Regions from separate parts of the Psychrobacillus sp. NPDC058041 genome, predicted to be linked through region 2. Evidence: riboswitches for the same ligand, from Rfam matches in the RefSeq annotation. Region 2 holds a riboswitch; the other holds the start of a gene.
The links. Region 2 has a riboswitch for S-adenosylmethionine ahead of ACFVR1_RS10170 (O-acetylhomoserine aminocarboxypropyltransferase/cysteine synthase family protein). Riboswitches for the same ligand answer to the same signal wherever they lie in the genome.
Positions count from the first base shown of each region.

Region 1: another riboswitch for S-adenosylmethionine. It lies ahead of ACFVR1_RS05765 (methionine biosynthesis PLP-dependent protein); the one in region 2 lies ahead of ACFVR1_RS10170 (O-acetylhomoserine aminocarboxypropyltransferase/cysteine synthase family protein).

Region 1 is NZ_JBHVRO010000003.1:126,990-142,793, forward strand. It holds gene ACFVR1_RS05755 (acyl-CoA dehydrogenase family protein) at 1-317, shown strand, start outside; gene metC (cystathionine beta-lyase) at 621-1,802, opposite strand; gene ACFVR1_RS05765 (methionine biosynthesis PLP-dependent protein) at 1,802-2,920, opposite strand; SAM riboswitch class I at 3,076-3,181, opposite strand; gene ACFVR1_RS05770 (hypothetical protein) at 3,367-3,564, opposite strand; gene ACFVR1_RS05775 (TIGR00266 family protein) at 4,202-4,999, opposite strand; gene ACFVR1_RS05780 (aldehyde dehydrogenase family protein) at 5,168-6,646, shown strand; gene ACFVR1_RS05785 (saccharopine dehydrogenase family protein) at 6,662-7,825, shown strand; gene ACFVR1_RS05790 (acyl-CoA dehydrogenase family protein) at 7,822-9,015, shown strand; gene ACFVR1_RS05795 (beta-propeller domain-containing protein) at 9,259-11,364, shown strand; gene ACFVR1_RS05800 (polysaccharide deacetylase family protein) at 11,623-13,083, opposite strand; gene ACFVR1_RS05805 (threonine/serine exporter family protein) at 13,317-14,069, shown strand; gene ACFVR1_RS05810 (threonine/serine exporter family protein) at 14,083-14,532, shown strand; gene ACFVR1_RS05815 (EAL domain-containing protein) at 14,538-15,804, opposite strand, start outside.
Region 2 is NZ_JBHVRO010000005.1:197,925-213,728, reverse strand. It holds gene ACFVR1_RS10260 (DnaJ family domain-containing protein) at 1-71, shown strand, start outside; gene ACFVR1_RS10255 (biotin transporter BioY) at 135-674, shown strand; gene ACFVR1_RS10250 (hypothetical protein) at 713-922, opposite strand; gene ACFVR1_RS10245 (DUF3243 domain-containing protein) at 912-1,226, opposite strand; gene ACFVR1_RS10240 (hypothetical protein) at 1,306-1,992, opposite strand; gene ACFVR1_RS10235 (NAD(P)-dependent malic enzyme) at 2,529-3,722, shown strand; gene ACFVR1_RS10230 (DUF6054 family protein) at 3,838-4,176, shown strand; gene ACFVR1_RS10225 (DMT family transporter) at 4,218-5,171, opposite strand; gene pepT (peptidase T) at 5,184-6,410, opposite strand; gene ACFVR1_RS10215 (lysoplasmalogenase) at 6,447-7,100, opposite strand; gene ACFVR1_RS10210 (RDD family protein) at 7,227-7,634, opposite strand; gene ACFVR1_RS10205 (M3 family oligoendopeptidase) at 7,654-9,351, opposite strand; gene ACFVR1_RS10200 (DUF2087 domain-containing protein) at 9,514-10,269, shown strand; gene ACFVR1_RS10195 (DUF2087 domain-containing protein) at 10,288-10,584, shown strand; gene ACFVR1_RS10190 (GIY-YIG nuclease family protein) at 10,646-11,005, shown strand; gene ACFVR1_RS10185 (SGNH/GDSL hydrolase family protein) at 11,356-12,051, shown strand; gene ACFVR1_RS10180 (YdcF family protein) at 12,100-12,687, opposite strand; gene ACFVR1_RS10175 (glycerol-3-phosphate acyltransferase) at 12,697-13,347, opposite strand; SAM riboswitch class I at 13,486-13,601, shown strand; gene ACFVR1_RS10170 (O-acetylhomoserine aminocarboxypropyltransferase/cysteine synthase family protein) at 13,719-15,011, shown strand; gene ACFVR1_RS10165 (homoserine dehydrogenase) at 15,140-15,804, shown strand, end outside.

The DNA.
Region 1 (15,804 bases), on a different contig from region 2:
TATCAACTTTTCAAAATACACAATTTAAAATAGCGGAAATGGCGACAAAAGTAGAGCTTGGAAAATCATTTCTTGAGTCACTTATTGAAGACCATCTTAATGGGAAAGATGTTGTCACGAAAGTGTCGATGGCAAAATATTGGCTGACAGAAACTGCTCGTGAAGTTTCCATAGAGTGTATGCAATTACATGGTGGATACGGTTATATGGAAGAGTACAAAATCGCCAGGAGATATAGAGATATTCCCGTCGCATCCATATACGCTGGAACAAATGAAATTATGAAAGTAATTATTGCGAAGAACTTAGGATTATAAATAAAATTGATGAATATGGCCTCTTTTCGTTGTCTAATTGACAAAGAGAAGAGGTCTTTTACTATTATTTGTGTAGCATATTACGTTGCAATAAAAGTAAAGGAGAGGGTAACATAATTGGTTGCGATCCATCATTTAACAACTTTTAATGTACAATAATTCCAATCCTATTCACAACTTCTCATAAAAACAGACTCATTCCTCAATATCACCCGCAATACATGACGGATTTTAACCAACTTATCTTCTCCTGTTAATAAATTTCCTTCCTTCATAAAAGAGGTTGCTAGGTAAGTCAATTCGTTAAGTTATCACTTTCTCTTTTTCTGCTATAGTGAATGCTTGCTCGAAGTCTGCAATCAAATCATCTACATTCTCTAATCCGACGGAAAATCGGAGTAGTCCATCGGTAATTCCTCGTTTTTCACGTTCTTCTTTCGGCATAGCCGCATGTGACATTTGGGCAGGGTGAGATAGAATGGATTCAACACCACCAAGACTTACAGCAAAAACAGGAATTTTTACGTTTTCTACAAATACTTTGGCAACTGTCCGATTAGGTAATCGGAATGAAAGAACAGCTCCTGGGTTGCTCGCTTGCTTCACATGAATATCGTAACCAGGATGTGTAGATAAACCGGGATAAAAAACTTCTTCTACTAAGGAGTGTTGCATTAAATAGGTAGCGATTTTCTGTGCAGATTCTGAGGATTTTTCAAATCGTACACCTAAAGTTTTAATTCCTTGAATTAAAGAAAAAGAATCTTGAGCACCTAAAACTGCTCCGAACGAGTTTTGAATGAAGGCTAATCGTTTTCCCAGTTCTTCATCTTTCGTTACAGCAAGCCCTGCGATAATATCACTATGACCTGATAAAAACTTGGTAGCACTATGTAGGACTACATCTACACCAAGATCGAGCGGACGTTGATAAAGTGGAGTCATAAAAGTATTGTCCAAAAAAGTAAGACAATCATTCCTTTTAGCAAGCGCTACAATGCTGGCAATATCTGTGATTCCAAGACAGGGATTCGATGGTGTTTCAATATATAATAATTTTGTATTTGAACGAATAGCATTTGTAACGGATTTTACATCTGTAAAATCTGCAAAAGTATGTTCAATTCCAAAACGAGGCAATACTTCCGTTACAAATCGAAAAGTTCCACCATATACATCTTCTGTAATGACAATATGATCACCTGAAGAGAGAAGCATGAATGCAGAAGAAATTGCTGCAATTCCGGAAGCAAATGCAAATCCGCGAGTTCCGCCTTCTAACTCTGCAATAGTTCGTTCTAAAGCATCTCTTGTTGGATTACTGGAACGGCTATAATCATATGGCCCAAATTCATCAAAATTTCCTTGGTGGAAAGTGGAAGACAAATAAATAGGAACATTGACTGCACCAATTTTTCTCTCTGACCAACCTCTTGTAGAAGTCGTTATTAAACTAGTTTCTAACTGTTCGTTTGGGTAGGTCATTATTCACTCACATCACTTTCTAGTTCATTAAATACTTGTCTCAAGTCTGCGATTAAGTCCTCTACTTCTTCAACACCAACTGAGAAACGTAAAAGGCTATTATCTACACCACGGGCATTGCGCTCTTCTTCCGGTATATCTGCATGCGTTTGAGTAGCGGGATATGTAATGAAACTTTCCACTCCACCAAGACTTTCTGCGAAAACAATTAATTGAAGTTTTTCAAGGAAAGGACCTACCCACTCGCTTTTTTGTAAGCGGAAAGAAAGCATTCCGCCTTTTCCAGGATAGAGTACATTCTTTACTGCAGATTCGTTTTGCAAAAATTCTACTATCTTTTTCGCATTTACATCATGCTGGTTCATTCGTAAATGAAGTGTCTTTAATCCTCTGATTAGTAGCCATGAATCGAATGGGGAAAGCACTGCGCCAGATGCATTATGATTTGCATGTAATTTTTCACTTAATTCTGTCCCTTTTGCTACAACAAGACCAGCAAGCACGTCATTATGACCTCCAATATATTTGGTTCCACTATGAATGACAATATGTGCACCAAGCTCAATAGGGCGTTGTAAGTAAGGAGTTAAAAATGTATTGTCCACAATTAATAGTAATTGATGCTCTTTAGCTAATTCCGCATATTTCTGAATATCGATCTCCTGCATTAAAGGATTTGTCGGTGTTTCAATAAAGATTGCTTTTGTGTTCTCGGTAATAAGTGATTTTACTTCATCTACGGATGAAAACTTTGCATATGTAGTATGAATATTGTAAGAATCTGAGTACTGATTAAATAGTCGGTACGTTCCCCCGTAAAGGTCTTCTGGAGCAATCAATTCGTCACCAGAACGGAAAAGAGATAGTACTAATTGAATTGCAGCCATACCCGAGCTACAGGCAAAACCTGCATCTCCACTTTCTAATTTAGCGATACCTTCTTCTAAAATAGCGCGAGTAGGATTTTTAGTACGTGTATAATCAAATCCTGTCGACTGGCCAAGACCACCATGGATGTAAGCAGTTGACAAGTATATTGGCGGATTAACAGCACCTGTTATCAAATCACTGTGGTTCCCTAATTGAGCTAGTTGGGTTTCTAAACTATTTTTTGACATATAATATTCATCCTCTTCAATTAAAATAAGAAATACGTAGGCCTCTTGGTGGCCCTTTTAAGCTTCACGCAGGAGTAAAGGAGCTGATATTTCTCCAAATAAAAAGAGGATTCTCTAATAAGAAGAGAATCCTCAAAAAAATACTGAAGTTAGTCTTCTTATCTTCAAGACGATGTCCGTCTATTGGAATTAGCACCACACCATTATTGGCTGGTTGCTGAGACATCTTCGGGCCAATCCCTCCGTCTCTCTTGATAAGAAATAAAATATTAAATTTTCTAAATGTTAAATTTAAAATAGTTTATCATGGGATGGATAATAATACAAGGAGATGAAGTAATAAATAGTCAAGGCAGATGGTTGTCCTTTAGTAAGGCTTGAAATGTAAAAAAGGCATGTGCGGTAAATGCGCCGAACATGCCGCAGATTTATTAGTCAACATGTAGCTATTGGAGCATCGGAAGGAAGAATGCAATTGCTCCAAGTACTATAGAAATCCAAGCTAGGAATTTTTGTGGGGAAGTTAAACCAACTAATCCCAAGACTACCGCACCACCACCAAGTATCATAGGATAATAAAAGAACCCCACAACTGCTAATACAATCCCAATCCAGCCAATCCACATACCTAAAGAAGCTTTCATTGCTAACACCTCCTTTCCCATACTTAAGAACAATATTTTCATAGAAAAATGTTCTTCCACTAGTATATGAAGAGGAGGTCGATTCTTTATAAACAATTTGCGGAATAAAGTAGAATAAAAGAGTTTTTTACAGAAAGTATATAAATTTTTAATTTTATGGCCATGAACAACTGGTTCCTTTGCGGAGCAGGCAAGATATGGGCAGATAACCAAAGTTAAAGGGGAGATAGTGACTGCTTAGGGGTACAGCGAAAGTTAAAGGGCATATAACATCAGGATATGGGCAGATATTTTTTGGTGGCAATATCATGCCGTAGAAGCTCCATGTCATCTATCTTACTAAGCAATGATAAATCGTTCCATACATACTAGTTGATTGGAGGGGATGTGGCGACTTCATCGGGATTAGCAGATGTTTTCTGCGCCGAAAGCGAAGCGGCAGGTGCATGAGCAGATGGCTCCGCATTAACGCAAGAAAGGGAAGGAAGGCTAAAGACGCCTCTTCCCTGGGGCAACGCATTCATGACCAACATCCTGTTGGCCTAGGAGAATGAAGCCATGTCCGCGAAAAGCTCCGCCAAAGCGGAAAGCCCGGTTATTCTTAAGAAGTAAATAAAGAATGGCTCATAATAACTATTTATTTTCCTCCTAAAAGATCAAATATTCCACCAGCGATACTTCCTTCATCCTTTGAGCCTCGACCTAGTGTTTGCGGAGCAGCTGCAAAAACACGGCTCGCTAAACGGCTAAATGGTAACGATTGAATCCATACAGTACCTGGTCCACGAAGAGTAGCGAAAAACAAACCTTCTCCTCCAAAAAGAGCAGTTTTCACTCCTTTAACCATTTCGATATTATAATCTACGTCAGAAGTCATCGCTACTAAACAACCAGTGTCTACCCTTAAAACCTCACCAGGCTGAAGTTCTTTTTTATGAATCGTTCCTCCCGCATGAATAAAAGCAAGACCGTCTCCTTCAAGCTTTTGCATGATGAATCCTTCTCCACCAAAAAAACCAGTTCCTAACTTACGTTGAAATTCGATTCCAACAGAAACACCCTTCGCTGCAGCTAAAAAAGCTTCTTTTTGACAAATAATTTTACCGCGATATTCACTTAAATCTATAGGAATTATTTTTCCGGGATATGGAGAGGCAAAGTAAGCATGTTTTTTTCCATTACCTGCATTCGTAAATGTAGTCATAAATAAACTTTCGCCTGTTAACATACGTTTGCCTGCCCCTATTAATTTGCCCATTATTCCATTATCAAATGAACTTGAGCCGTCACCAAAAATGGTTTCCATAGTAATGTCATCTTCCATCATCATTAAGCTACCTGCTTCAGCAACTACAGTTTCTCCTGGGTCTAATTCAATCTCTACAAACTGCATATCATCTCCATATAATTTGAAATCAATTTCATGATTATTCATGTATATTTTCCTCCCTAATTAATATTTATTTAATAATACGAGAAAAGTAATAAAAAGTTTCAAGTTGAAAATTCATATTTTTCAATTTTTTTGAAGGAATTTATCAAATAAATAGAGAATGTATTTAAAATGGAAACGTTTTCACCTATATAGAAAAGAGGTAGGGAAATGAAATTAACTAATTTTATCGATGGTAATTGGCAAGAAGTAGGAGAAGTAGATTACACAGCTGTTGTAAATCCTGCGAATGGTCAACATTTGGCGGAAGTTCGGATGTCAACAAAAAACGACGTAGATCAAGCGGTTGCTGCTGCAGTGAAAGCGCAAAAGAAATGGGCACTAGTACCGGCACCAAAACGGGCAGATTACTTATATGAAATTGGTAGACTGATGAAAGAAAAGAAGGAACACTTAGCGCAAGTGTTAACAAAAGAAATGGGTAAAGTCATTGAAGAAGGCCGTGGAGAGGTGCAAGAAGGAATTGACATGGCATTTTACATGGCAGGAGAAGGACGTCGTTTATTCGGAGAAACAACACCTTCAGAGCTTGCCGATAAATTTGCTATGAGTGTTCGAGCACCTATTGGAGTAGTTGGTTTAATCACTCCTTGGAATTTTCCTGTTGCAATTGCTACATGGAAGTCATTCCCGGCTATAGTTGCAGGAAATACATTCATTTGGAAGCCGGCAACAGAAACACCAATGATGGCATATGAAATGGCGAAAATCTTTCAGGAAGCGGGATTGCCAGCTGGCGTTGCAAACGTTGTATTTGGCTCTGGTTCAGAAGTTGGAACAGCTATGATTGAGCATCCCGACGTAAAAGTTATTTCTTTCACCGGTTCAACAGAAACAGGTCGCAAAGTGGCGGAACTTGGCGGTCGACATTTAAAGAAAGTATCACTCGAAATGGGTGGGAAAAATGCAGTAATTGTAATGGACGATGCAGATTTGTCTCTTGCAGTTGAGGGGATTTTATGGAGTGCGTTTGGAACAGCTGGTCAGCGTTGTACCGCATGTAGTCGTGTAATCGTGCATAAAGATGTAAAGAAAGAGTTAGAGAATTTACTTCTAACTCAAATGGAACAGCTAACAATTGGAGATGGTCTGGACGAATCGGTAAAGATAGGACCTGTAATTAATAAAAACGCATTGGAAAAAATTCATTCTTACACAAAGATTGGACAAGATGAAGGCGCAAAATTACTTGTTGGTGGAGAAATATTAGAGGAAGGGAAGCTTGCAGGAGGGAATTATTATGCTCCAACCCTATTTACAGATGTGACGCCAAAGATGCGAATTGCGCAGGAAGAGATTTTTGGACCTGTAGTTTCACTAATAGAGGTAGGTTCTTTAGAGGAAGCAATAGAGGTAAACAACGGTGTGAAATTCGGACTTTCAAGTTCTATTTTTTCAAGGGACGTAAATAAAATTTTCCGTGCTCAACGGGATTTGGATACAGGAATTGTTTATGTTAACGCAGGTACAACAGGAGCAGAAATTCATTTACCTTTCGGAGGGACGAAAGGAACAGGAAATGGACATCGTGATAGTGGAGTAGCAGCACTTGATGTATATACCGAATGGAAGAGCATTTACGTAGATTTTAGTGGGAAATTGCAACGTGCACAAATAGACACAGAATAATAGGGGGATGACAACATGAAGGTTGCTGTATTAGGAGCAGGATTAATGGGGAAAGAAGCAGCTCGTGATTTAGTATTAAGCCCAAACGTGGAAAAAGTTTTATTATGTGATTTAGATGTGGGACAAGCTAATTTGTTTAAAGAGAGGTTACAAAATTCGAAGGTAGAAGTAATAAGATTAGATGCAAATGATGATGAAAATATACTACAAATAATGCGAAAAGTAGATGTTGTTATAAATGCTTTATTTTATACGTTTAATGAAAAGGTTGCTAGGCTTGCCGTGGAAGCTGGCGTGCATTCCATCGATTTAGGGGGGCATATAGGAGGAGCAACAGACTCAGTGCTGTCACTCGATAAAAGAGCGAAGGATAAAGGTGTTACCCTTATCCCAGATTTAGGAGTGGCACCTGGAATGATTAATATTCTAGCGGGTTACGGGGCAAGTAAATTAGATAATGTTTCTGGTATTCATTTATATGTAGGTGGAATTCCAGCCGTTCCGGAAGGGATATTTGGATATAATATTGTCTTCTCTTTAGAAGGAGTGTTTGACCATTATACCGATCCTTCCCATGTTATACGAGGCGGGAAATTACAAGAAGTGAAATCTTTATCAGAAATTGAACCTATTTATTTTGAAGAGTATGGTGAATTAGAGGCATTCCATACCGCTGGTGGTACATCTACCTTAACGAAATCCTTTCCGAATATTGATACGTTAGAGTACAAAACGATTCGTTACAAAGGGCACGCTGAAAAGTTTAAATTGCTTGTCGATTTAGGACTAACAAATAAAAATACAATAGTAAATGTAAATGGAAATATGGTTAAAGCTCGTGATGTCATAAAAGAAGTATTGACACCTCAATTATTACTTGGTGATAAAGAAGACGTAGTTTTATTGAGAGTGATTGTAACAGGTATTAAAGACGGTGAGAACACTACGTATAATTACGAATTGGCGACAAAAAAAGACAAGCTTTCTGGTACAACAGCAATGGCAAGAGCAACAGCTAACACCATTTCAGTTGTAGCACAAATGATTGGTAATAATGTCATCTCCAAACGAGGTGTATTCCCACCAGAACTCATAGTTCCTGGAGAATTATATATTAAAGAAATGGCAGCTCGAGGAGTAAATATTGTGGAGTCAGTTATGAGAGGTGTCAACGTATGAATTTTGAATTTACAGAGGAACAGAAACTGCTTCGTAAAACAGTTCGTCAATTTGTAGATAATGAGATTATTCCTCATATCGCTAAATGGGAAGAACAAGGTGCATTTGATAAAGGTATATGGAAACAATTAGCTGACCTTGGTTTGATGGGTGTTTGTGTACCTGAAAAATATGGTGGAAGTGGTATGGACTATAATGCCTTAGCGATTGTATGTGAGGAGCTTGAAAGAGGAGACACTGCTTTTCGTACAGCAGTTTCTGTGCATACCGGACTAAACTCAATGACACTTATGCAATGGGGAACAGAAGAACAGAAACAAAAATATTTAATACCCCAAGCAAAGGGAGAGAAGATTGGAGCTTTTGGCTTAACGGAACCAGGAGCAGGATCCGACGTGGCTGCTATGTCGACAGTGGCCGAGCTTGATGGTGAAGATTATGTGATTACTGGGCAAAAAACTTGGATTTCACTATGTGATGCTGCTGATCATTTCCTTGTGTTTGCTTATACAGACAAATCGAAAAAACATCACGGAATCAGTGCATTTATTGTAGAACGTACAATGGAAGGATTCTCTTCAAAAGCGATAAAAGGGAAGTATGGCATTAAATCTGGAAATACGGGTGAAATATTTTTTGAAAATATGCGAGTGCCTAAAGAAAACCTTCTTGGAAAAGAAGGAGAAGGTTTTAAAATAGCTATGGCGGCACTAGATAATGGTCGATTCACTGTGGCTGCTGGGGCGGTAGGTCTTTCATTAGCTTGCCTAGAGGCAAGTGTGAAATACTGTCATGAACGAGAAACATTCGGTAAAGAAATAGGAAAACACCAACTTGTTCAGCAGATGATTGCGAAAATGGAGGCTGGTCTTCAAATGAGCCGATTACTCGTTTACCGAGTCGGTGAATTGAAAAATAAAGGAGTTCGCAATACACGAGAAACGTCTCTAGCAAAATGGCAGGCATGTGACTTTGCCAACAAGGCTGCTGATGATGCAGTACAAATACACGGTGCTTATGGCTATTCAGACGAATATCCAGTGGCAAGATATTTGCGCAATTCCAAAGCTCCAGTGATATACGAAGGAACAAGAGAAATCCATACAATTATGCAAGCGGAATATGTTCTTGGCTATCGAGAAGATAAAACACTCTCTCATATGCTACCGAAATGGCCATTTGAGGAATAAGAAATAGGTTTTCCTGGAGTATGAACTCAGGAAAACCTTTTCTTGTTTATCTTTTAAAGTTAGGTGAGGAGAGAGATTAAATTTTCCTTTTATTCTACTCTCCTTTCTTAATTATACGGTAGTTAAAAAAACAGAAAATTCTCTATACCTAATCAATAATTTAAATAAATACTGGAAGCAGTGAAACCAATTGGAGAAATTTAAGTCTAATGGATTAACAAAGAAGTGGAGAGGGTGATCACCATGAAAAAGAGCGGTATTTGGCTAATTACTATAGTTTTAATTATCGGTTTTGTAAGTGTATTGGCTTCAACAAAAACGATAGTAAGTGCACAAGAAGTGATAATGTCACATCAACCATTAGAAGTAAAGTTTTCTTCGGTCGTTAGTAAAAATGCCTGGGAAAAAGGGGATATGTATGTAACTAATCAACAAGGAAAGGAAGTAAATGTAAAGCATAGTATTTCGAAAGATGGAAAATCTGTAGTGGTAACAGGACTTGAAGAAGGGTCGTACATCTTACATGTAAAAAATCAATTTGGTAAAACAAAATTCCCGATTAAAGTGTTTAAAGAGATTCAAGCGGTTAAATCGAAAGAAGAGCTAACTGCATATTTTGAGTTAGTGAGAAAGGTACATGGGGATAGAGTGGGAGTTGTCTCAGAGGACATAATGGCTTTAAGTGAAAGAGACTCTTCTAGTGATAAAAGTAGCGATCATTCTACGACAAATAACCAAGTAGAAGGTGTCGATGAAGCGGATAGTGTAAAAACAGATGGTTCTCGTATATTTACGATTAATGAAAACAATGTAGCAATAATTAATGTGGAAGATCCAATGAATATGAAAGAAGAGAGTAAAATAAAATTCGGGGATGATTTTTATCCTACTCAGCTTTTATTATCAGATCGTACATTGATTATTATGGGGCAAAAAAATATATATCAGTCGTTAGATTTGAAAAGTACTCAAGACATGGCTAGAATAGCGCTACCTAGGAATCAGTTGACAACTGTGTACTTTTATGACATTTCAAATCCCAAATCACCAAAATTGTCTAGAGAGATTGGAACAGAAGGTTATATGAACGGTGCAAGATTAACGGATAATACACTCTACTATGTTACTTCTGTTTATCCAAGGTATTGGATGATGGAAGAGAATGGTGACTCAGAGCTACGTCCGTTCATCTATGACTCTAAACTAGATAAAGAGCCTAGACCTTTGAATTACGATAGTATCTCTATTCTTCCAAACACTTTAGAAGCGAGCTATAGTATTGTTTCAGCAATAGATTTATCAGATCCAGCTGGAAATAAAGTAAATACAAAAGGTTTCTTAGGTGGAAGTGAACAACTATACATGTCTAAAGAAAATTTATATTTAACTTCCACTTTATATGAAAATATTACACCAACTGTGCAAAAACTAATTTGGAACCCTGGAAAAATGGATACAAAAATATTTAAATTTGAGTTAAACAATGCAACCATAAAATTTGTTGCGTCAAGTAGAGTAACGGGTACTATATTAAATCAGTTTTCAATGGATGAGCATAATGGTTATTTCCGTTTAGTTACAACAAAAGGGAACACTTGGGACGAAAATGAACCTTCTGAAAACAATCTATTTATCCTAGATAATGGAATGAAAACTGTAGGTTCTTTAACAGGTCTTGCAAAAAAAGAAAGAATATATTCTGCAAGGTTTATGGGTGATAAAGCATATATGGTTACATTCAAACAAACGGATCCATTATTTGTTATCGATGTAGCGAATCCAACGGCTCCCAAAGTATTAGGAGAATTACAAGTTCCAGGTTTTAGTAACTATTTACATCCTCTAGATGAAAACCATCTAATCGGATTTGGGTATGAAACGAAAACGGTACCACAAGAAGGTAGCAAGGAACCGCTTATTATGACAGAAGGAATGAAAATCTCGTTGTTTGACGTAACTGACCTTAACAATCCAAAGGAATTGGATACAAAAGTAATTGGTGGTCAAGGAACTTACTCACCTATTCAGTATGATCACCATGCATTATTCCAATATGAAGAAAAAAATCTGTATGGTTTTCCTGTTTCGATATATGAAAAAGGTGCCGGACAAGAATATTCTCAATTTAAACAAGAAGGTTCTTTAATCTATGAAATTACTCCTGAAAAGGGAATTGCTTTGAAAGGTAATTTATTGAAATCTAAAAATCCAGCTCAGTTATATGAAGACTGGGAAACTAGTATTCAGCGTATGGTTTATGTCGGGGACTCTCTCTACACAATATCCATGAAAGAAATAACAAGTTATAACTTGAGTAACTTTGAAAAAATAGGGAAGTTGACGTATTAATATTTATAGAAAAAAGGATGAGAACAACTTTTTAGTTGACCTCATCCTTTTTCTAAGAATAAGAGAGTATATCAATTTTTATGCCATGGACAGGTTAATTTCTGCTGAAGGCGGAGACTTGCAAGTCGAGCATGCAAAGAGGAGTTGGAAGTGACGCAATAACTTCCAACTCCTCTAAATTTTACAGTAATAGTGTAGCCAATGTTTCGTTAAAAGCACTCGGGAAATAAGTGAAGACAAAGTGCGATTGCAGCTTGTCTATTTTTTTAACTCAGAAACAGTCACAAACGTATAACCCTCACTTTGTAGATAAGCAAGCACAGCGTCCAGGCCATCCGCAGTTGAAGCATGGATATCATGCATTAAAACGATTGAACCATCTTTTACATGTGTTTTCACATGTTCTAGCAAGTGTTTAGCATCCTTATATTTCCAATCGAGTGTATCTACATCCCACAAAATGACGGGAAGGGGAGACTGGCTACGAACAGTTTTGTTAACAGCTCCATATGGAGGGCGGAACACAGTAGGTTTACTGCCAGATGCTTTTTCTATTGCATTACTTGTATTATTAATCTCAGATGCTATTTTTCCGACAGTAGCTTTTGTTAAATCAGAGTGTGTCCATGTATGGTTTCCTAATTCATGGCCGGCTTCTTTTATTTCTTTAACTACCTCAGGGTAAAATGAAACTCTACTTCCAAGCATAAAAAATGTAGCTTTTGCATTATACTTTTTTAAGGTTTCTAAAATTTTTCTTGTTGTTTCTGGATTAGGTCCATCATCAAATGTTAGGGCTACTACTTTACCAGATGAGGGTGTTTTTGTTACTTCATCTTTTGGTGTTTCTGTTTCAACAGATGTTTGTTTTTCCGGAACATTATTAGGAGGGGTTGAATCTCCCTTCCCAACTGGAAGTTTATATTCATCTGCTAATATATCATCTAAATCAGAGAGTGGAATGGAGATCGTTGTAGCTCCTGCAGCTCCTGATGCTATCTCATATTCATCATAATAAAAATCAAGTGAATTTTTATTCAATACAAAATTGCTGAAATTTCCCCATTTTGGAGATGTTTTTTCATCGAATTGTTCCAACAGTAAATAAGGACTTAATTGTTTATCGGAAGTTATTGCCTTCCTTACTTTTGCGGAAAGCTTCTCCAGTGATTGTTCGTTTTTTGCAAGAAGGTCCTCTATCGTAAGCATATGTCCTGATTGATTATGTAAATGAATGATTTTTGTTTCTGATATACCGTTTGCTCCACCTGTATACATTCTCGAATGGATGACAAATGAGTAATAACCAGAGGTGTGCTGGAAAACTTCAAATGATATATTTAGCTCACTTTTAGTATGCTTTTTTGTTTCGCTAAAATACTTTGTATCTTCCAAATATAGTGTTTTTAGATTTTGGGTATATCCCTTCACGATTTTGTTGAAACTTGGAACATCACTTTGGGGATATTGAATTGCAAAAGGTGTATCTATATCATTAGATGTTTCTGTGATGATACGAATCCCTGGATAGACTGAATCGCTTTCGCTTACTTCTTCCTGTGCCTTAGGGGAATGGCTTGCTGAAACTTTACTTTCTTTCTCAGAAGGAGAAGGAACAAAAAGAAGAAATGCCGTTAAACTACTTAATAAGATGATAGAAACAATAAACATAATGTCGATCCAGTGACTTCTTTTTCTGGATCTTGGATTTGTGGACATGGTAATTCTCCTCTTTTAAAACAAGAAATTATAACCAGGAGCCTGGAACTCCTGTACTCGACGTAATAAAAACGGTACTCCTATTAAAGCTGGTTTCGAACTGGGAAAATAGGGCCTGGTGTTTTTCTTATTATATTATATTAGATTAGACGGATGAATGTATGAAAAAGTTTTAGTTTATATTGTTTTTATTTCTAGCGTTCGATAAGATTATCGTACATAGAGGAAGGAAGGTGTTCCGATTGACTCCAAACTATGATTTAGCAGTAGAATGCTGCTTACTCGCAGGTCGATTGATGATGGAAAGTGGAGCGGAAACATACCGTGCAGAAGATACAATGGATCGTATGGCCCAATCACAGAAATTGACGGAATCGCAAAGTTTTGTAACGCCTACTGGAATTATTTTCAGCGGAAATAGAGCACTTCCTACCAGATTAGTAAGGGTTAACAATAGAACAACAGATTTAGGGAAGATTGCACTTGTAAATGCAGTTTCAAGAAAGTTAGCTAATGATGAAATATCATTAGAGGCTGCATATATAGAGTTGAATAAAATTGATGAAGAACATAAAATGTACCCATTTTGGATTCAAATTATTGCTGCTTCAATTGCCTCGGGGGCTTTTCTAATACTGTTTGGTGCTAAGCTAATTGATATTCCAACTGCTATGTTTGCGGGGGGGATTGGCTATGCTATAGCCGATAAGTTAGAGTTAAGAACAAAAGTAAAATTTTTCGCGGAATTTTTAGCCGCTTTAGTTATTAGTAGCATTGCGACATTCTCGGTGGCATATGGAATTGGCAATGAAGTAGACAAAATTATTATTGGATCTGTCATGCCGCTTGTTCCGGGACTTCTTATTACGAATGCTGTACGGGACTTAATGGCAGGGCATTTTGTATCAGGGTTATCAAAAGGAGCAGAAGCATTTCTTACAGCATCTGCGATAGGTGCAGGGGTTGCAATTATTTTATCATTGTAAGGGGAGGAAGCCTATGTCATATCTATTACAAGGAATATTAAGCTTTATTGCTGCAACGGCGTTTGGAATAGTTTTCAATGCTCCGAAAAACTCCCTTTTTTATTGTGGTCTTGTTGGAATGACAGGGTGGCTAATTTATTCTTTTACAGATCACTTATCAAATGATCCTGTCAAATCGTCTTTTGCTGGAGCATTTACAATTGCATTTGTTGCACATTTAATGGCAAAACGGATTAAAATGCCAATGATTATTTTTAGTGTAGCCGGAATTATTCCTTTAGTTCCAGGTGGGGTTGCATATAATGCAATGCGTCATATTGTGGAAGAAGATTATGGAGTAGCTATTCAATATGCATCGCGAGCATTAATGATTTCAGGAGCTATAGCAATTGGCTTAGTATTTGCTGAAATAATTACAAAGTTACTATTAATGGCGTTAAAGAAGCCGAAATTAAAACCGTGAAAAACTCATATGTTTTTCACGGTTTTTGTTTCTTTATTTAATAGTGATTCTATTTCACTTGCTGAAATAGGTTTGCTCACATAATATCCTTGAATCGAATCACAACCCATTTGCATTAATAGCGTGAATTGATCTTCCGTTTCAACTCCCTCTGCTACTACTCTAATATTCAAGGAGTGTCCAAATTGTATTAAACCTTTAACTAGACTTTGTAACTTTTCTTGTTGCAACAGGGAGCTAATAAACGATTTATCCACTTTTAATTGGCTGATGGGCAAAAGTTGTAAATATCTTAAAGATGCGTAGCCAGTGCCAAAATCATCTAGCACAAATGACACACCATCCGCCTGCAACGTTTGCATTTGTTGGATAATTGATTTCTCTGCTTCTGCTTCTAATGCGAATTTTTCTGTAATTTCTATTATTAAAGTATCTGGCGAACAATTATACTTTTGTAACATTTTACGTATTGTTTTAACCATATTTTTATCTCGAAATTCTCGTATAGATGAGTTGAAGCTTACTTTAATAGGAAAGCCTTTGCTTTGCCAAACAGATGCCTGCTCACAACACTTTTCTAGCATAAAATTACCTATCTCATTAATCAATCCAGTTTCTTCGGCTATCGGAATTAGCTCTTCTGGAGAAACTACACCTAGTACTTCATCTTCCCAACGAACGAGAGCTTCAACAGAAGTGATTTTGCCTGTTTGTACATCTTTTTGTGGTAAGTACATTACATGAAGATCCTGATGATTTAAAGCTTCTAATAATCGTTTTTCAATTTGTATCGTTCGACTGAGTCTATTTTGATCAGATTGAGAAAGACTTACAATAGAGCCGCCACCACCTTGCTTAACCTTCTGAATAGTGGCATTTGAAGCCTTTATTAAGTGAATATAGGATTGTTGATCTTCTGGATACTTAGTAATTGCCCCACTAATTGTAATTGGAACGATCTTGTTATTTAAATAAATTGGATGCTGCTTTAAATAATTCGTAAACCCTTGAATATACCAATCACTTAAAGGAGTCAGAAGGGCAAATTCATCCCTACCAATTCGAGCTATGGTTGTCTCTTCAAAATAAACTTTTAATCTTTTAGTAAATTCAATTAATAATTCGGCTTCCGTTTGATCATTGAATATTTCTTTCAATGTATAAAACTGATCGATTGTAAAAAAAACAAAAGAAAAGTTCCTTTTTTCTTCAATATATTCTTGTACGACGCCTTCTAAGCGGTGTCTGCTCATAAGTCCTGTTTCCATATCC
Region 2 (15,804 bases):
CATGTCCGCCTCCTATGCAAAAAGGAACGGTCAGATTAGAATCAATCGAAGCAGCAAGTAATAGATGGTAAAATACAAACAGTGTCTCTTTTTCTTAGAGACACTGTTGTTCGTTTTAATCAGGGGGAAATAAAATGAGAAATGAAAGATTGAAAATGATGATTGTATCTTCGCTATTTGCCGCAATTATTGCCATTGCAGCGCAGATAATGATTACAATTCCACCAGTTCCATTTACGTTAATGACAATAGCGGTCATGCTAACCGCAACTATCCTAGGGAAAAAATATGGAACGTTAGCAGTAATTATCTATGTACTAATGGGATTAGTTGGGATACCTGTATTTGCAGGGATGAAAAGTGGTTTTGGAATTATCTTAGGTCCAACTGGTGGTTATCTAATTGCAATTATACCTGCTACTTTATTCATAGGGTGGTATCTTGAGAAATTTGGCCATACGAAAGTACAAGCGATTATTGCAAATATGATTGCAGTTTTTATAATTTTATTGATTGGTACAGGTTGGTTAAAGGTTGTAGTAGATCTTCCTTGGAATGGTGCTTTTAAAGGGGGAATGATGCCGTTTATATTGCCGGATCTTGCAAAGGCTATTGTTGCAGCATTGTTGGCGGTTGTTATAAGAAATCGTTTAGTTGCTGCAAAATTAATATAAAAAACAAGCTCCGAGGTGGTTCGGAGCTCATTCTTTTTTTAGGGGTATCGTTCTTCACTTATAGAACGATTTTTTGTGTGGTGGTGGTAGTTTTCGTCTTGCACTTTCATGTTAAGTTCTTCAACTTGAATGGCATCTACAGTTTGCATATCCTTATGCATATCGAATAGACTTTCTTTCGTAGTTCGGACGCCATCTGGATTGTCTAAAAATGGACCTTTAGCATCCTTAGGACCTTTATCCTTCATTTTTAACAAGGTTCAAGAGCATATGGCTAAGTGCATGTTGTTGTTCTTTGTCTCCACTTTTCCATAGTTGTTGTAGAAGATGTTGTTCACGATTTCGAGGTTCTTCATGAGTGGCTAAATAACCAGCTACTTTTTCAGTTGCTTTAGCTAATGTCTCTTCACTTAAGCCTATTTTTTCTCCAGCGGCTACTTTGCCAGCTAAATAGGATTTAAATGAAGTAAAGTTTTTTAGTATTTCTTCTTTTTCTTCAGTACCGATACTATTTAATTTATTCTCGACACGTTCATCTATCTTGTTTCCCAAGCTTCCTCACTCCTTTAATATTAGACTCTTATTAGCTATTCCCAAAGGATGATTAAACATGCATGAAAAAATGATAAATTTAGTTTGGACAATATCCGCACTTTTGTAATCCAGGAATATCTTTTGAAAAACAACAAGTAGTACGGACTGTTGTATTCATTAATTTAGCAGGATGTTGTCCTCTCAAATATTTAGCCAAATGAGATTTTGAAGTAAATGATTTCCATATAGTCTCATCTTGTAATAAATTCCAATCAATTTTAGCTTGTTCAGCAATAACAGGATTTTCTAAAAAAACGTAGTAATGCCACAGTAGATAACCAAACACATTTTCCCAAAGTGTCATTGGAGATATACTGCACTGCGCTCGGAGCTGTTGGATAATGGAGAAGCATTGATGTTCCCAAACATGTTGAATATCTTTCGCACGATCATCCTTTACTTCTCGAAAGTATTCTTCCGGTATATACGTGCTAATTGTTTTATTACCATACTCAGTTATAGCGAAAAATTGTATTGATTCAAGTGGACCATCCCAAATTTCATCATACATAGTCATCATATAAAACTGCATCGAGATGAACATTCCAACTCTTCGCATAAAAAAGGATGCTGCAATCGGATCATTTGGTGCTCCGGAAATTAATTTAATAATGGGAAGTGCGTTCTCAACGTTTTTCGCATGAAAAATTGGCGATCCTGATGGTTCCAAATAGACACTATAATTATTCAGTTGTCGAATTTGATCGTTCGTTAAAGTTGTCATAAGAATAGTATACAATTTTTTTGAATTATTGTTGACATTTTAAATGAAAATGATTATCATTATCGTATAGAGAAATACTCTTAATTTGAGAATATTCTTGCCAGCGACTTTTCTCCAAATTGTGGCTGATCAATAGCACACTTAACCCCCTCAAAGTTGAGTTAGTGCAGTGCATACATTTATTTCGGCAGCCATTAATGGTTGCCGATTTTTTTGTGGAAATAATATATTCATTAATAAAAACCACTGGATATTAGGTATCTGGCCATACGTTTGTTGAAAGCCCCTTAAAAAGAGCTATCTGCCCCTAAGTCCGCTTTATATACCCGTAATCGGTAGTTATCTGCCCCTAAGTCCGTTCGATATACCCGTAAATGGTAGTTATACGCCCCTAATATAACCAAAAGAGGATGTTGTAATTAGTTGTTTTGTGCAAGTCTTCACTAAATTGACTTCAACGAACAGAATCATTATAATTTTCAGAATATATAGCTAGATAGAAGCTGATGGAAATCTAAGGAGGTAGAAGTGAGAAAATGGATTTAAAGACGAAAGCATTAAATATGCATCGAAGTTATAAAGGAAAAATGGAAATGGTTTCAAAGGTTCCTATAGAGAGTATGGTGGATTTAAGTTTAGCTTATTCTCCTGGAGTAGCAGAACCTTGTTTGGAAATAAAAAATAATTCTTCTGCCATCTATGAATACACGATGAAGGGTAATCTAGTAGGAGTTGTGACAGATGGTACAGCCGTTTTGGGACTTGGTGATATCGGACCAAAAGCAGCATTACCAGTTATGGAAGGGAAGGGAATTTTGTTAAAAAGATTTGCGAACGTTGATGCTTTTCCAGTTTGTTTGGATACAAAAAATGTAGATGAGATTGTGCAAATTGTAAAAGCATTGAGTCCGACATTTGGAGCTATAAATCTAGAAGATATTTCTGCACCACGCTGTTTTGAAATAGAAGATCGTCTTCGTAAAGAATTAGATATACCTGTATTTCATGATGATCAGCATGGTACAGCTATTGTAGTTGGCGCAGGTCTCCAAAATGCAGTGAAGCTTGTCCGCAAAGAGATTCATTCATTGAAACTAGTGATTAATGGTGCTGGTGCAGCAGGAATGGCTATTTTAAGAGTCCTTCAACAACTTGGGTATCAGCAAATTATTATGTGTGACTCGACGGGAATTATTTATGAGGGCCGTGAAGAAGGTATGAACCCTATAAAAGAGTCCATTGCTAGTATTACGAATCCACTAGGATTAAGGGGATCATTAAAAGATGCAATGGTTGGTGCAGATGTGTTCATCGGTGTTTCGGTAGCGAATCTTTTAACCAAAGATATAATTGATGCGATGAATGATGACTCGATTGTTTTTGCTTTAGCAAATCCAAATCCAGAAATTGCATATAATTTAGCAAAAGAGTGGGGTGTAAGAGTTATTGCAACTGGACGTTCTGATAATCCGAACCAAGTGAATAATGTTTTAGCTTTTCCAGGAATTTTCAGAGGAGCGCTAGATGTAAGGGCAACGGATATAAACGAGGAAATGAAGCTAGCAGCCGTTCAAGCAATTGCTTCTCTTATTGATGAGGATGAATTATCGGAGGATTACATTATTCCGGATGTTTTTGATGAGAGAGTAGTGAATGCGGTGGCACAAGCTGTTAGTGATGCCGCAATTGAATCAGGCGTCTCTATTTTATTTCAAGCAGCATTGAAATAGTAAACAATTCAAAAGCTTTCTAAGGAGTAAATGTCACTTTAAGAAGTTTTTTTGTGAGGAACTTTTCTTCAAGTCAAACGTAAAATTAGATACAAGAAGAAAAGAGGGGATCCAAATGGATGTACGAGAATTTTATGTATCAATATCACCAAAAGAAGCAATAGACATTTTGCATGAGTATATAGTACAAGGAAGTATTTCCGGAGCAATTGTAGACGTATATGAACGGGTTGTTGGCGAGCATCAAGTCATTGTTTGTGTTTTAGAAAAATACTATATGCGCACAAGCAATCGTGCTTCACTAACTATTACTATCGATAATTTGGAAAATAATACGAAAGTGCATGCCGCTTCATCAGGAGCAGGACAGGGAGTATTTCTTCGTTTCGACTGGGGAGCTGGAGGAAGTTTTGTAAATAGTGTGGAAAAAGCACTAGAAGCATATATGATTTAAGAAAAAAAGTGCAGAGTTACAAAACTCTGCACTTTGTATTATTATTTGGTCCTCAAAGCAACTCTCGTATTTAAGATTTTCGTATAATAGCTATGTAAAAACATTCCTAGAATAATTATTCCAAGGCCAACGAGTGCAGTTGGGGCTGGCAAAGGAACATGGAGTAAAAACATTTCTCCAATAATAACAAAAATAATTTCAGTGGACTGAGTTGCTTCTACGGCTGCAAGTTTACCCTGATGGTCACGAACTCGATCTGTTGCCATAAAGAATAAAATAGTAGCTATTACTCCGGAACTGACAGCAACAATTAAAGATTGGAAAACTTGACCTATCGAAGGTAATCCGACCGTGAAAAAGGCATAGACAGCCATTAATATCCAAGCCGGCATCGATGCAATGGTCATGCCTAAAACGCGCTGAAATGTATCTAGTCTTCCTTCTAAATGCCCCATCATTTTTCGATTTCCTAGTGGATAGGCAAATGCTGCAATGATTACTGGGAGGATTCCTAAAAGGATCATGCTCATATTTACTGATTCTGTATTTGGAATTTGTATTAGTATAATTCCTATTAAAATGACAAGCGATATAAAAAGTGATACAACAGGAATTCTTTGTTTAATAATTCGATTCTCGATTTTCAACTTGAATAATGGTGCAAGGAGAACACCCGCAACAATCGTAAATTGCCACATCCCTGATATTAACCATCCTGGTCCATATCCAGCTGCAAAAGTTATCGGTGCGTAAAATAACACAAAACCGACGAAGCTCCAAACTAACCATGGAACAGGGGCGGTTTTTAATTCCTTAAACATAGTAGATAACCCTTTTCGATAATAGACGATGACTAATAAAAAAGGGACCATGAAAAAGTAACGGAGGGAAGAGCTCCAAAGCCAGCTTCCTCCCGATAATTCCATTGAACGATTAAGTATGAATGTTACTGCAAAAAATAAAGAGGCTAAAACACCAAGAAGTATTTCACGCATTTAAACACCTACTTAAGCTTGTTTTTCAAATGATTGGATAATACCCTTTACTACTTTTGTTGCTTTCTCCATAACATCAACAGATACGTATTCGTATTTACCATGATAGTTCTCTCCGCCAGTAAATACGTTAGGAGTAGGCATACCCATGAAAGAAAGCTGGGAACCGTCTGTACCACCACGAATTGGAATAATAAGTGGTTCGATATCTAGTGAAACCATAACATCTCTAGCCACATCTACAATTTCCATAACTGGTGTAATTTTTTCACCCATATTGTAATATTGATCGTTTAACTCAATAGAAATAGCACCTTCTCCGTATTCTGCTTTGATCTTTTCAGCAGTATCCAGGAATAATTGCTTTTTCACTTCGAATTTTTCGCGGTCATGATCGCGGATTATATAGCTAAGTTCCGTTTTCTCTACATCCCCATTAACATTCATCAAATGGATAAACCCTTCATAACCCTCTGTTTTCTCAGGAACTTCGTCTGTTGGCATATGTGATTGGAATTTCATAGCAATTGTAATAGAGTTCACCATTTTTCCTTTTGCAGAGCCAGGGTGCACACTCGTACCATTCGTTACAACTTTAACACCTGCTGCATTGAAGCTCTCATATTGCAATTCACCAAGAGGTCCACCGTCCATTGTATAAGCAAATTTTGCTCCGAATTTTTCCACGTCGAATTTATGTGGTCCGCGACCGATTTCTTCATCAGGATTAAATGCTACACGTATTTTTCCGTGTTTCACTTCTGGATTTTGAACGAAGTATTCCATTGCCGTCATAATAATTGCAATTCCAGCTTTATCGTCCGCACCTAATAGTGTTGTACCATCTGTAGTAAGAAGTGTATGACCAACGTAATTTTTAAGCTCAGGGAAATCCTTCACAGTCATAACTGTGTTTTCGTTCAGTGTGATATCTTGACCATCGTAGCTATCAATACGCTGAGGGTTTACATTTTTCCCAGTGTAATCAGTTGCAGTATCGACATGAGCTAAAAATCCAATTGTCGGAATATCCTTATCTGTATTAGAAGGCAAAGTAGCGAATAAATAACCATTTTCATCTAAAGTAATTTCTTCTAGACCGATTTCTGCAAGTTCTTTTTCTAATACATGAAGTAAATCCCATTGACCATCTGTTGATGGGCAAGTAAGACTTGCAGCATTCGATTGTGTGTCTATTTTTGCATAGCGAGTTAAACGCTCGATTAATGTTTCTTTCATGAGAATAAATCCCCTTTCAAATTAAAAAGCCTACATTTATTTTAACAGATTCTTTCGAGTTGCGGAATAATGAGCATGAATACTATATGCAAACAAGAACTGAGCTCCGTAATAGGAAATCATAATAAGGACATCCGAAAAAGGAACATCTATAATAAATCGATTAATGGCAAGCACAGAATCCGAAATCATAAATAAAATGGCACCAATAATTGCGAATTTATTAGCTGTTTGAAATGCATTCCATCCCATTGATAAAATAACAATAATATATAGAATGACAGCAGCGGCTAAAACAAAATCTCCTTTTGTCCAAAGAGTTCCAGCAATCCAAAAAGCCATCCCAATTCCGTAACAAATAAGAAGAATAGCAGCCCACTTTGGAATAGTTGATGTTTTAATATGGCGGAACGCAACAATATACCAAATATGCCCGATTAAAAATGTAATAAGGCCAACAATAAACCAATAAATCAAACCATCTGCAAGCATACAAATAAATAGGCCAGTCATAATAAGAATTTTATATTTTTTGGACTCTCCAGCAGATTGCATCAATGCATACAAGATTATCAATAGCATTGGAATAAGTTTAAACGTTATTTTAGTTATTACTGGGTCATCCGGAATGAAGAAAATATAAATAATAGCCATCACCGCAATAAAAATGCTAATAATCTTGTTCCACATAAAAATAATGACACCCCTTTTACTTTATATTCGTTATTGGTAGAAAATATCCTGCAATAGTATATGCGAATATAAAATAAAAAAAGAACAAGCATCCGAACTAGAAGATGCTTGCTCTAGGGTAATTCAATATTCAGGAGGATTGTAAGTTACATAAGTACCTGCGATAAAATCATGAATTGCTCGGTTGTCTTCTCGTAGGGCAACCATACATATACTAACGATAGTTCCTATTCCAAATGTAAGTGCATACACAAGACCGCCAATAATTTCTCGTTTTAGCATTGTCCAGAAGTCTATACTTGAACCATCTATTTTCACAATTCGAATGCCGACTATTTTCTTTCCAATTGTATATCCAGACCATAAAAGAGGTACTATCAATGCATAGATGCTTTCACAAACCGTTGACAACCAAGTTTCAGGAAATTCTCCCGTAATGATAAAACTAATAACCATTAGTGGAATTCCGATGATGAGACCATCCAAAATATTTGCACCTAATCGAATCCAAAAACCGGCTGGATTTAACATGTTACCGTTCCATTCTCTATTAGAGAGCAGAGTCATCCACACTATTTAAATATTCTTCTATTGAACCAATAACCGATTCAACACAACCTTCTTCAAATGGAGAAATTAAATTTGCATCAGCTACTAATTTAGTAAAAGATTTTGAGCCGCCTAACTGGCAAAGGTGTAAATAATCCTTCCAAGCCGATTCGTGATCTTCTCTTGAACGCTTCCAAAATTGGAACGCACAAATTTGCGCTAATGTGTAGTCAATATAATAGAATGGGCTAGAATAAATATGCCCTTGGCGTTGCCAGAAGCCACCCGCCTCTAAGTAGCTATTTCCATCATAATCACGATGAGGTAAATAGATTTCTTCGATTTTTTTCCAAGCTGCTTTACGTTCAGCAGGGGTCATTTCGGGATTTTCATATACGACGTGTTGGAATTCGTCTACCGCTACACCGTAAGGCAAGAATAGAAGTCCACTACTCAAATGTGCAAATTTATATTTATCGGTTTGTTCTTTAAAGAATAATTCCATCCAAGGCCATGTGAAAAATTCCATACTCATCGAGTGAATTTCACAAGATTCGAACGTTGGCCAAATGTACTCAGGAATTCCGATATTGCGGCTCGTAAACACTTGGAATGCGTGACCTGCTTCATGTGTTAACACATCGATATCTCCTGAAGTTCCATTGAAGTTAGAGAAAATATACGGAGATTCGTAATTATCAATAAAAGTACAATATCCTCCAGACTCTTTCCCTTTCTTCGCTACTAAATCCATCAAATCACGATCAATCATAAATTGGAAAAATTCTGCGGTTTCAGGTGACAGCTCTTCATACATCTTCTTTCCATTATCCACAATCCACTCTGGAGATCCTTGTGGTGTAGCATTTCCAGTCAAGAATTTAAGCGATTCATCGTAAAACTTTAGTTCATCTAACCCGATACGCTTCGCTTGTCGCTCGTATAATTTTGAAGCAGCAGGAACGATAAAATCACGAACTTGATCACGAAATTTTTTTACCATTTCCGCATTGTAATCGATACGATTCATACGAATATACCCAAGCTCCACAAAATTTTTATATCCTAATTTAGTTGCAATTTCATGACGAACTTTTACAAGCTGATCATAAATATCATCGAACTTTGCTTCATGCTCTTGGAAGAAACCTGCTCTTGCATCTGTTGCTTTCTTACGTACTTCTCGATCAGTTGATTCACCATATGGTCCAAGTTGGGCAAGTGTCAAAGTTTCCCCATTAAATTCAACTTGTGCGGAAGCAACAAGCTTAGAATAGTCAGAAGCCAATTTATTTTCTTTCTGCATAAGAGAAATTACTTCAGAAGAAAAGGCTTTTATTTGAAAATCAGCAAGATCAAATAACTGGTTACCCCATTTTTCTTCTAATTCTTTACGGAAAGGAGAAGCGACAAGTGCTTTGTAATATTCCGTAACGAGTTCTTCTACTTCTGGACTTACTTCATCAAAATAATCTCGTTCTTTTTGATAAAATTCATCATTCGTATCAATAGATGCTCGAATGTAAACCAGATTAGCTTGCGTTGAAAAATCATTACGAAGTGCATTCAATTTTTCAATTGCTGTACTTTGCTCTTCTACTGAAGATGCTTCCTTAAACTTTGATAAAGCATCATGGAACTTTACTTTGTCTTCTTCCAAATTTGGTCGTTTGTATTCGTAATCTTTAAATGTTACCAATGAGTTTCTCCTCCTGTTCGTTTCTTCGTAATTCGAAACGTTATCAATTCAATTGTTCATTATTTTCTGATATATTGCAACTAAAATTTTTAATTGACTTATAATAGACGAGTGGTTAATATGTCTATAAAATAGTAAACAAAAAAAGGTTGTGTTTGTTGCGTGGAAATATCGGAGTTATTTTGGAATGCAAATGCAGAACAATTAAAAGTTGGGTATATAGAAGGAAGTGAATCTTTTGTTTGCCTATTATGTGGAGAAACGATTGAAAAAGGTATTATTTACCCTATTGAAAATCGGTTATTTGAGGCGGAACGTTATATGAAACGACATATCGATACGGAGCATGGATCTGTATTTCATTATCTAATTGGCCTAAATAAAAAACTTACAGGATTAACAGATCATCAAAGTAGTTTACTTCGATTATTTTACGAAGGTAAGAGTGATGCAGAAATACAAACAGAACTGAACATCGGCAGCAGTTCAACAATTAGAAATCATCGTTTTGTCTTAAAGGAAAAAGAGCGACAAGCTAAAATATTTTTCACAATGATGGAATTATTGAAGGAAAAAGATGACCATGCTCCTACATTCCTACCTCTCCATAAAACAGCAACAATGGTAGATGATCGATACAATATCACGAAAGATGAGCAGGCAGACGTAGAAAAGAAATTTTTCCCCGAAGGCGTCGATGGACCACTTCTAAAGTTTCCTAAAAAGGAAAAGCAAAAACTAGCAACTCTTCGTGTCATCATCAAACGATTCGAATTAGAAAAGACATACAGTGAAAAAGAAATAAATGCAGTACTAAAAAATGTATATGCAGACTTTGTCACTTTAAGACGCTATTTAATTGAGTATGGATTTTTAGATAGAAAAGATGATGGCAGTGCGTACTGGGTGAAAAACTAAAGTAGAGGACTAAAACAAATGAAAGAAGATCGGTACAAAATAACGAAAGAAGAGCAAGAAGAAGCAGAAAAGAAATTTTTCCCGAGAGGCGTTGATGGACCACTAATAAAGTTTCCGAAAAAAGAAAAGCTAAAATTAGCAACACTAAGTGTAATCATCAAACGAGTTGAATTAGAAAAAACATATAGTGAAAAAGAAATAAATGCAATACTTAAAGATTTATATGCTGATTTTGTCACTTTAAGACGTTATCTAATTGAGTATGGATTTTTAGACAGAAAAGATGATGGTAGTGCGTACTGGGTGAAAAATTAACTTCATTTAGTCCTGAAATAAAGTATAAATTCGCCAAGGCGATAGTAGAGGGTGGAGAAAAATGGATCGTAAAAAAGAATTGAAACAAGAATATAAAGAAGTAAAAGTGGAAGGTGGAATTTATGTCATCACAAATAAGCAAAACGGCAAAAAATTCGTTGCATCTACACGTAACTTCAAAACATTAAACGGAACGAAATTTACGTTAGAAACAGGTACTCATACAAATCGAAAACTCCAAGAGGAGTGGAAACAATTTGGTGAAGATGCATTTGAAATTGAACATGTTGAGATACTAAAAAACTCAGAAAATCAATACGTAGACGAGAAGAAAGAACTACAAAAACTATTAGATAAATGGTTGGAACAACTACAACCATATGGGGAGAATGGTTACCATACTAAAATTTCTCGATACTAAAAAGGCTTCCATGCTCAAAGGAAGCCTTTTCTTCCTAATCAAATTAAAATCTTTACTTTCCTAAAGTAACTCCTGCAGATGTGAGAGCATTCCACCTACATCCGAGAGCAATCCCCGTTTTAACGAGAGCTATCTACTCCCATATTTTAAATGACATTATTGTGAACAGTATTTAAAATGTTTTGTATTTTCTGTAAAATTAACTATAAATATATTTCCCGATAAGCTTTTATTCTTAATAAGTATGTAAAAGAATGAATTCACTTTTATAAATAGAAGACGGTAGATTATACAGTGAATCTAGATTTGAAAACTATCTTTTTGAGTCAATTATAAAAGGAGGAATTGAAATGAAAGTTGCGTTAATCGGAGATAGCTTAACGGAAGGGCGACCTGGGGTTTCATTCTATAATATTTTAGAAGAAAAATTCCCAAACTATACATTCGTTAATCTAGGTAAACCAGGGGAGACCGTTAAAAGTTTGCATAAACGTTTATCGAAGACTAAGCTTGCAAAAGACTATGATCTTTCTTTCTTATGGATTGGTGTGAATGATGTCTACTCTAAATTGCTAAGTGTTCAAGCACAGCCAGTAGCGAAAGATCATGTTGAGTTTAAAGAGTATTATCAAAGTGTTTTTAATATAGTTCTTGAATCCTCAAAGAAAATAGTTGTAGTTACGCCAGCACTTGTCGGCGAAGATATAAATAATGTTTCTAATAAAGAAATAAAAGAATTGTCTACCATCATAGAATCAGTTGCCACTCATCATGAAAACGTCCATTTTCTAAATATGCAAACCTTTTTTGAAAAGCGTCTAGCCGATGTCAACAGTTCCGATTATATTAGCACGAATCCGATGAGGGTAATGATGGATGTATTCTTCTATAAGAAAGCTACGAAAATTGACGAGTTATCCAAAAAAAGAGGACTTAATCTCACGTTAGATGGGATTCATTTAAATAGTCATGGTGCTCAGATGGTAGCAGACGTTTATGCATCAATCATAAACCACATTAAAAATAGCGGTAAAGAGACAGCTTAAAGTGCTAATAAAAAGCAAACAAAAAAATGACTCCGAACAAATTCGGAGTCATTTCCCTACAATATAAGTCTTCAAGAGCGCGGCTCGCTCACGCATTCGCAATTTCATTTCCACACTTTTCGGTGTTTTTGCTGATACGACATCGGCGTCCCAGTCTATTTTTTTTGCAAGCATTTTCGCTCGATGTAGATGATAGTCACTTGTAATAATTGTCACGGACGTCACATTTTCGGGCAGCAACTCTTGAGAAAATAGCAAGTTTTCATAAGTAGAGGTAGACCGATTTTCTACGATGAGACGTTTATCCGCAATCCCTTGTTCCAAGAGAAAATTTTTCATAAAGACGGCTTCTTCAATATCTTCATCCTGTCCTTGTCCACCAGATAACACAAGCTTCACATGTGGATTCTCTGTAGCATATTTTAGCGCTGAATCTAACCGATACCGTAATGCAAGGGAAGGGATATTTCCTTTTTTTACTTTTGCACCAAGCACGATTGCATACTCATTGGTTCCATCTGCTTTAGGTTCAAGTCCCTCCGCTAGCCATTTACTCGTAAGCATCCACACACCAAATCCTCCAGAAGCAATGACAAATAGAGGAATAAGCACAATCCACCTCATTTTTTTCTTCATTCAATTCACTCATTTCATTCCAATAGAGGGCTTCTTTCTCCTTAAAAATGCTGAAATTCTTGGTTCTTCTTTAGATGCTAAACGGCGAAAATTTTCGATATGCAAAACAAGTGCCATGATGAATAAAAAACAAGCAATTGCAATAGGGGCATACCCTTCTGAAAACCAAATAGTCCCACCCACAAATACAAAATAAAAAACAAATACACCGATCAATAAATAATCCGTTAAAAAAGTCGTACCTACTAATAATAAAAGTCCAATCAGTCCAACAGGCCAATAAATAGCAAATAATATGCCAATGATAGAAGCGGTTCCTTTTCCACCTTTAAACTGAGTGTAAATGGGGAAGTTATGACCTAAGATAACAGCAGCTCCCGCTATATAAATTAATAAGTCCTGTTCAACATCGGAGAATAAAGCAAAGTGCTGCATGAAATAGCGGGTACCGATAATTACGATTACCCCTTTCAAAATGTCAATTAGTGCAACTAAAATACCATATTTCATTCCAAGAACGATTGCTGCGTTAGAAGCACCAGAGTTTTTTAGCCCTTCATTTTTAATATTGACTCCACTAAAAAATTGAGCAACCTTCGAACCATGAATTGCTCCGACTAGATAGCTAATAATTAGTACGCAAATAATCCAAATTGTCATTAAAACACCCCTAAAAATTTCTCTATTACATGTAACGTTTGAGAAATAAAGAAGTTTCAGAATTTTTTATTAAAATACTTGACTAATTGATTACTAGAATCTTATACTGTGTAACAAGATGGAAAACTAAATCTAATACTCTTATCAAGAGTGGCGGAGGGACTAGGCCCTACGATGCCCGGCAACCAACAAGTTCTGAACTTGGAAAGGTGCTAAATCCTACAAATTCAGGTTATGAATTTGGAAGATAAGAGGAGGAACATGCGAAATTGCACCCCTCTTCTTAAGCGAAGAGGGGTTTTGTTTGTTCTAACACTCCTCTCCCGCCTCCATAAGCGTCCATCTAAACTACTTTACAGGAGGAATTCAAAATGACAAATTTTCAACCAGAAACACTTCTTTTACACGGTGGTCAACAACCAGATCCAGTTACAGGTTCACGTGCAGTGCCGATACACAAAACAACTTCTTTCGTATTCCGTGATACAGAGCATGCTCAAAATCTATTTGCATTGAAGGAAGCAGGCAATATTTATTCACGAATCACAAACCCGACAGTAGACGTCTTTGAACAACGAGTTGCATTACTTGAAGGAGGGACAGCGGCAGTTGCGCTTTCTTCTGGAATGGCAGCAATCGCATTTTCCATTTTAAATATTGCTGGAGCCGGCGACGAAATTATTGCAGCGGAAAACTTATACGGTGGAACATTTAATTTGTTTGCCCATACATTGCCGCGTTACGGTATTACTGTAAAGTTTATTGACTCAACAGATCCAGAAAACTTCCGCACAGCGGTGACGGAAAAAACAAAAGGATTCTTTGCTGAAATTATTGGAAACCCAAGCTTAAATGTACTTGATGTAGAGAAAGTTTCTGCAATTGCAAATGAGGTAGGAGTACCTTTGCTAGTGGATAATACATTTGCAAGCCCGTATGGTGCAAACCCGATTAAACATGGTGCACATGTGGTCATCCATTCTGCAACAAAATGGATTGGCGGACATGGAACAACAATCGGGGGAGTAGTTGTAGATGGAGGAAATTTCAATTGGGATTCCGAAAGATTCCCTGGATTCACAGAACCAGACGTAACCTATCATGGCTTACGATATGGAATTGATGTTCCAAACGTAGCGTTTGCGATTAAACTCCGTGTTCAACTGTTACGTGATTTTGGCCCCTCCTTAAGCCCGGAAGCAGCATTTTCTTTCTTACAAGGTTTAGAAACACTTCATTTGCGAGTACCAAAGCACAATGAAAATGCACAAAAAATAGCAGAATATCTATCTAATCATGAGGGCGTAGAATGGGTTAACTACCTTGGATTAGAGGATCACCCATCCTATGAACTTGCACAAAAATACTTAAATAATGGTTTTGGATCTATTTTAACTTTTGGGGTGAAAGGCGGCAAAGAAGCAGGCCGACATATTATTGACAATATTGAAATTTGGTCGCATGTAGCAAATGTTGGTGATGCAAAATCATTAATTATCCATCCTGCGTCTACAACTCATCAACAACTGACGCCGGAAGACTTAGTGAAATCAGGTGTTACAGAGGACTTAATCCGCTTGTCGGTAGGTCTAGAAGCAGTAGAAGATTTGCAAAATGCACTTGATAAAGTACTTATACAAAGTACAAATGTCCTCTCTAGGTAGAATTTTGTTGTTAATTGGGCAAAGATAGTCTACAATATGTAAAATAGCCAGTCGAAAATACGATTCGATATTTTATTAGATTATGAATATGGAAGCTCAATTGTGCAGATTCATTTGGAGGAGAAAGTATGGCAAAAATAAAAGCAGTAATTCTAGGTTTCGGAACAGTAGGCCAAGGAATTTATCACATTGTGAATGAAAAAAAAGAAGACCTAAAAAAATCACTAGGTTTGGATATCGAAATTAGTGCCATTCTCGTAAATAATTTATCGAAAGAAAGAATCCCAACACCTGGTGTACTTGTAACAGATGATTTCGAGGATATTATTAATATTCCAGGACTTCAAGTTGTATTTGAAGCTATCGTGAACGAAGAACCAGCCTATGGGTATTTATGTAAAGCAATCGACAAAGGATGTCACGTCATTACTGCAAATAAAGTGATGTTCTCTAAATACAGTATTCCCCTTCATGAACGAGCAAAATCACGTGGTGTATTTATTGGATACGAGGCAACAACAGCTGGTGGAGTCCCTGTTATTAAAACGTTGAAAAACTTACTTCAAGTAAATTCAGTGAAAAGAATTCAAGGAATTTTAAACGGGACTTCTAACTACATTTTGACGCAAATGCGTCTAAATGAATGTCAGTTCAATGATGCATTAAAAGAAGCACAGGATCTAGGCTATGCAGAAGCAGATCCATATAATGATATTTCAGGTCAAGACGCATTCCGTAAACTGATGATATTAAGTGCGCTTGCATTTAAAAAACAGCCTAATTGGGATGATGT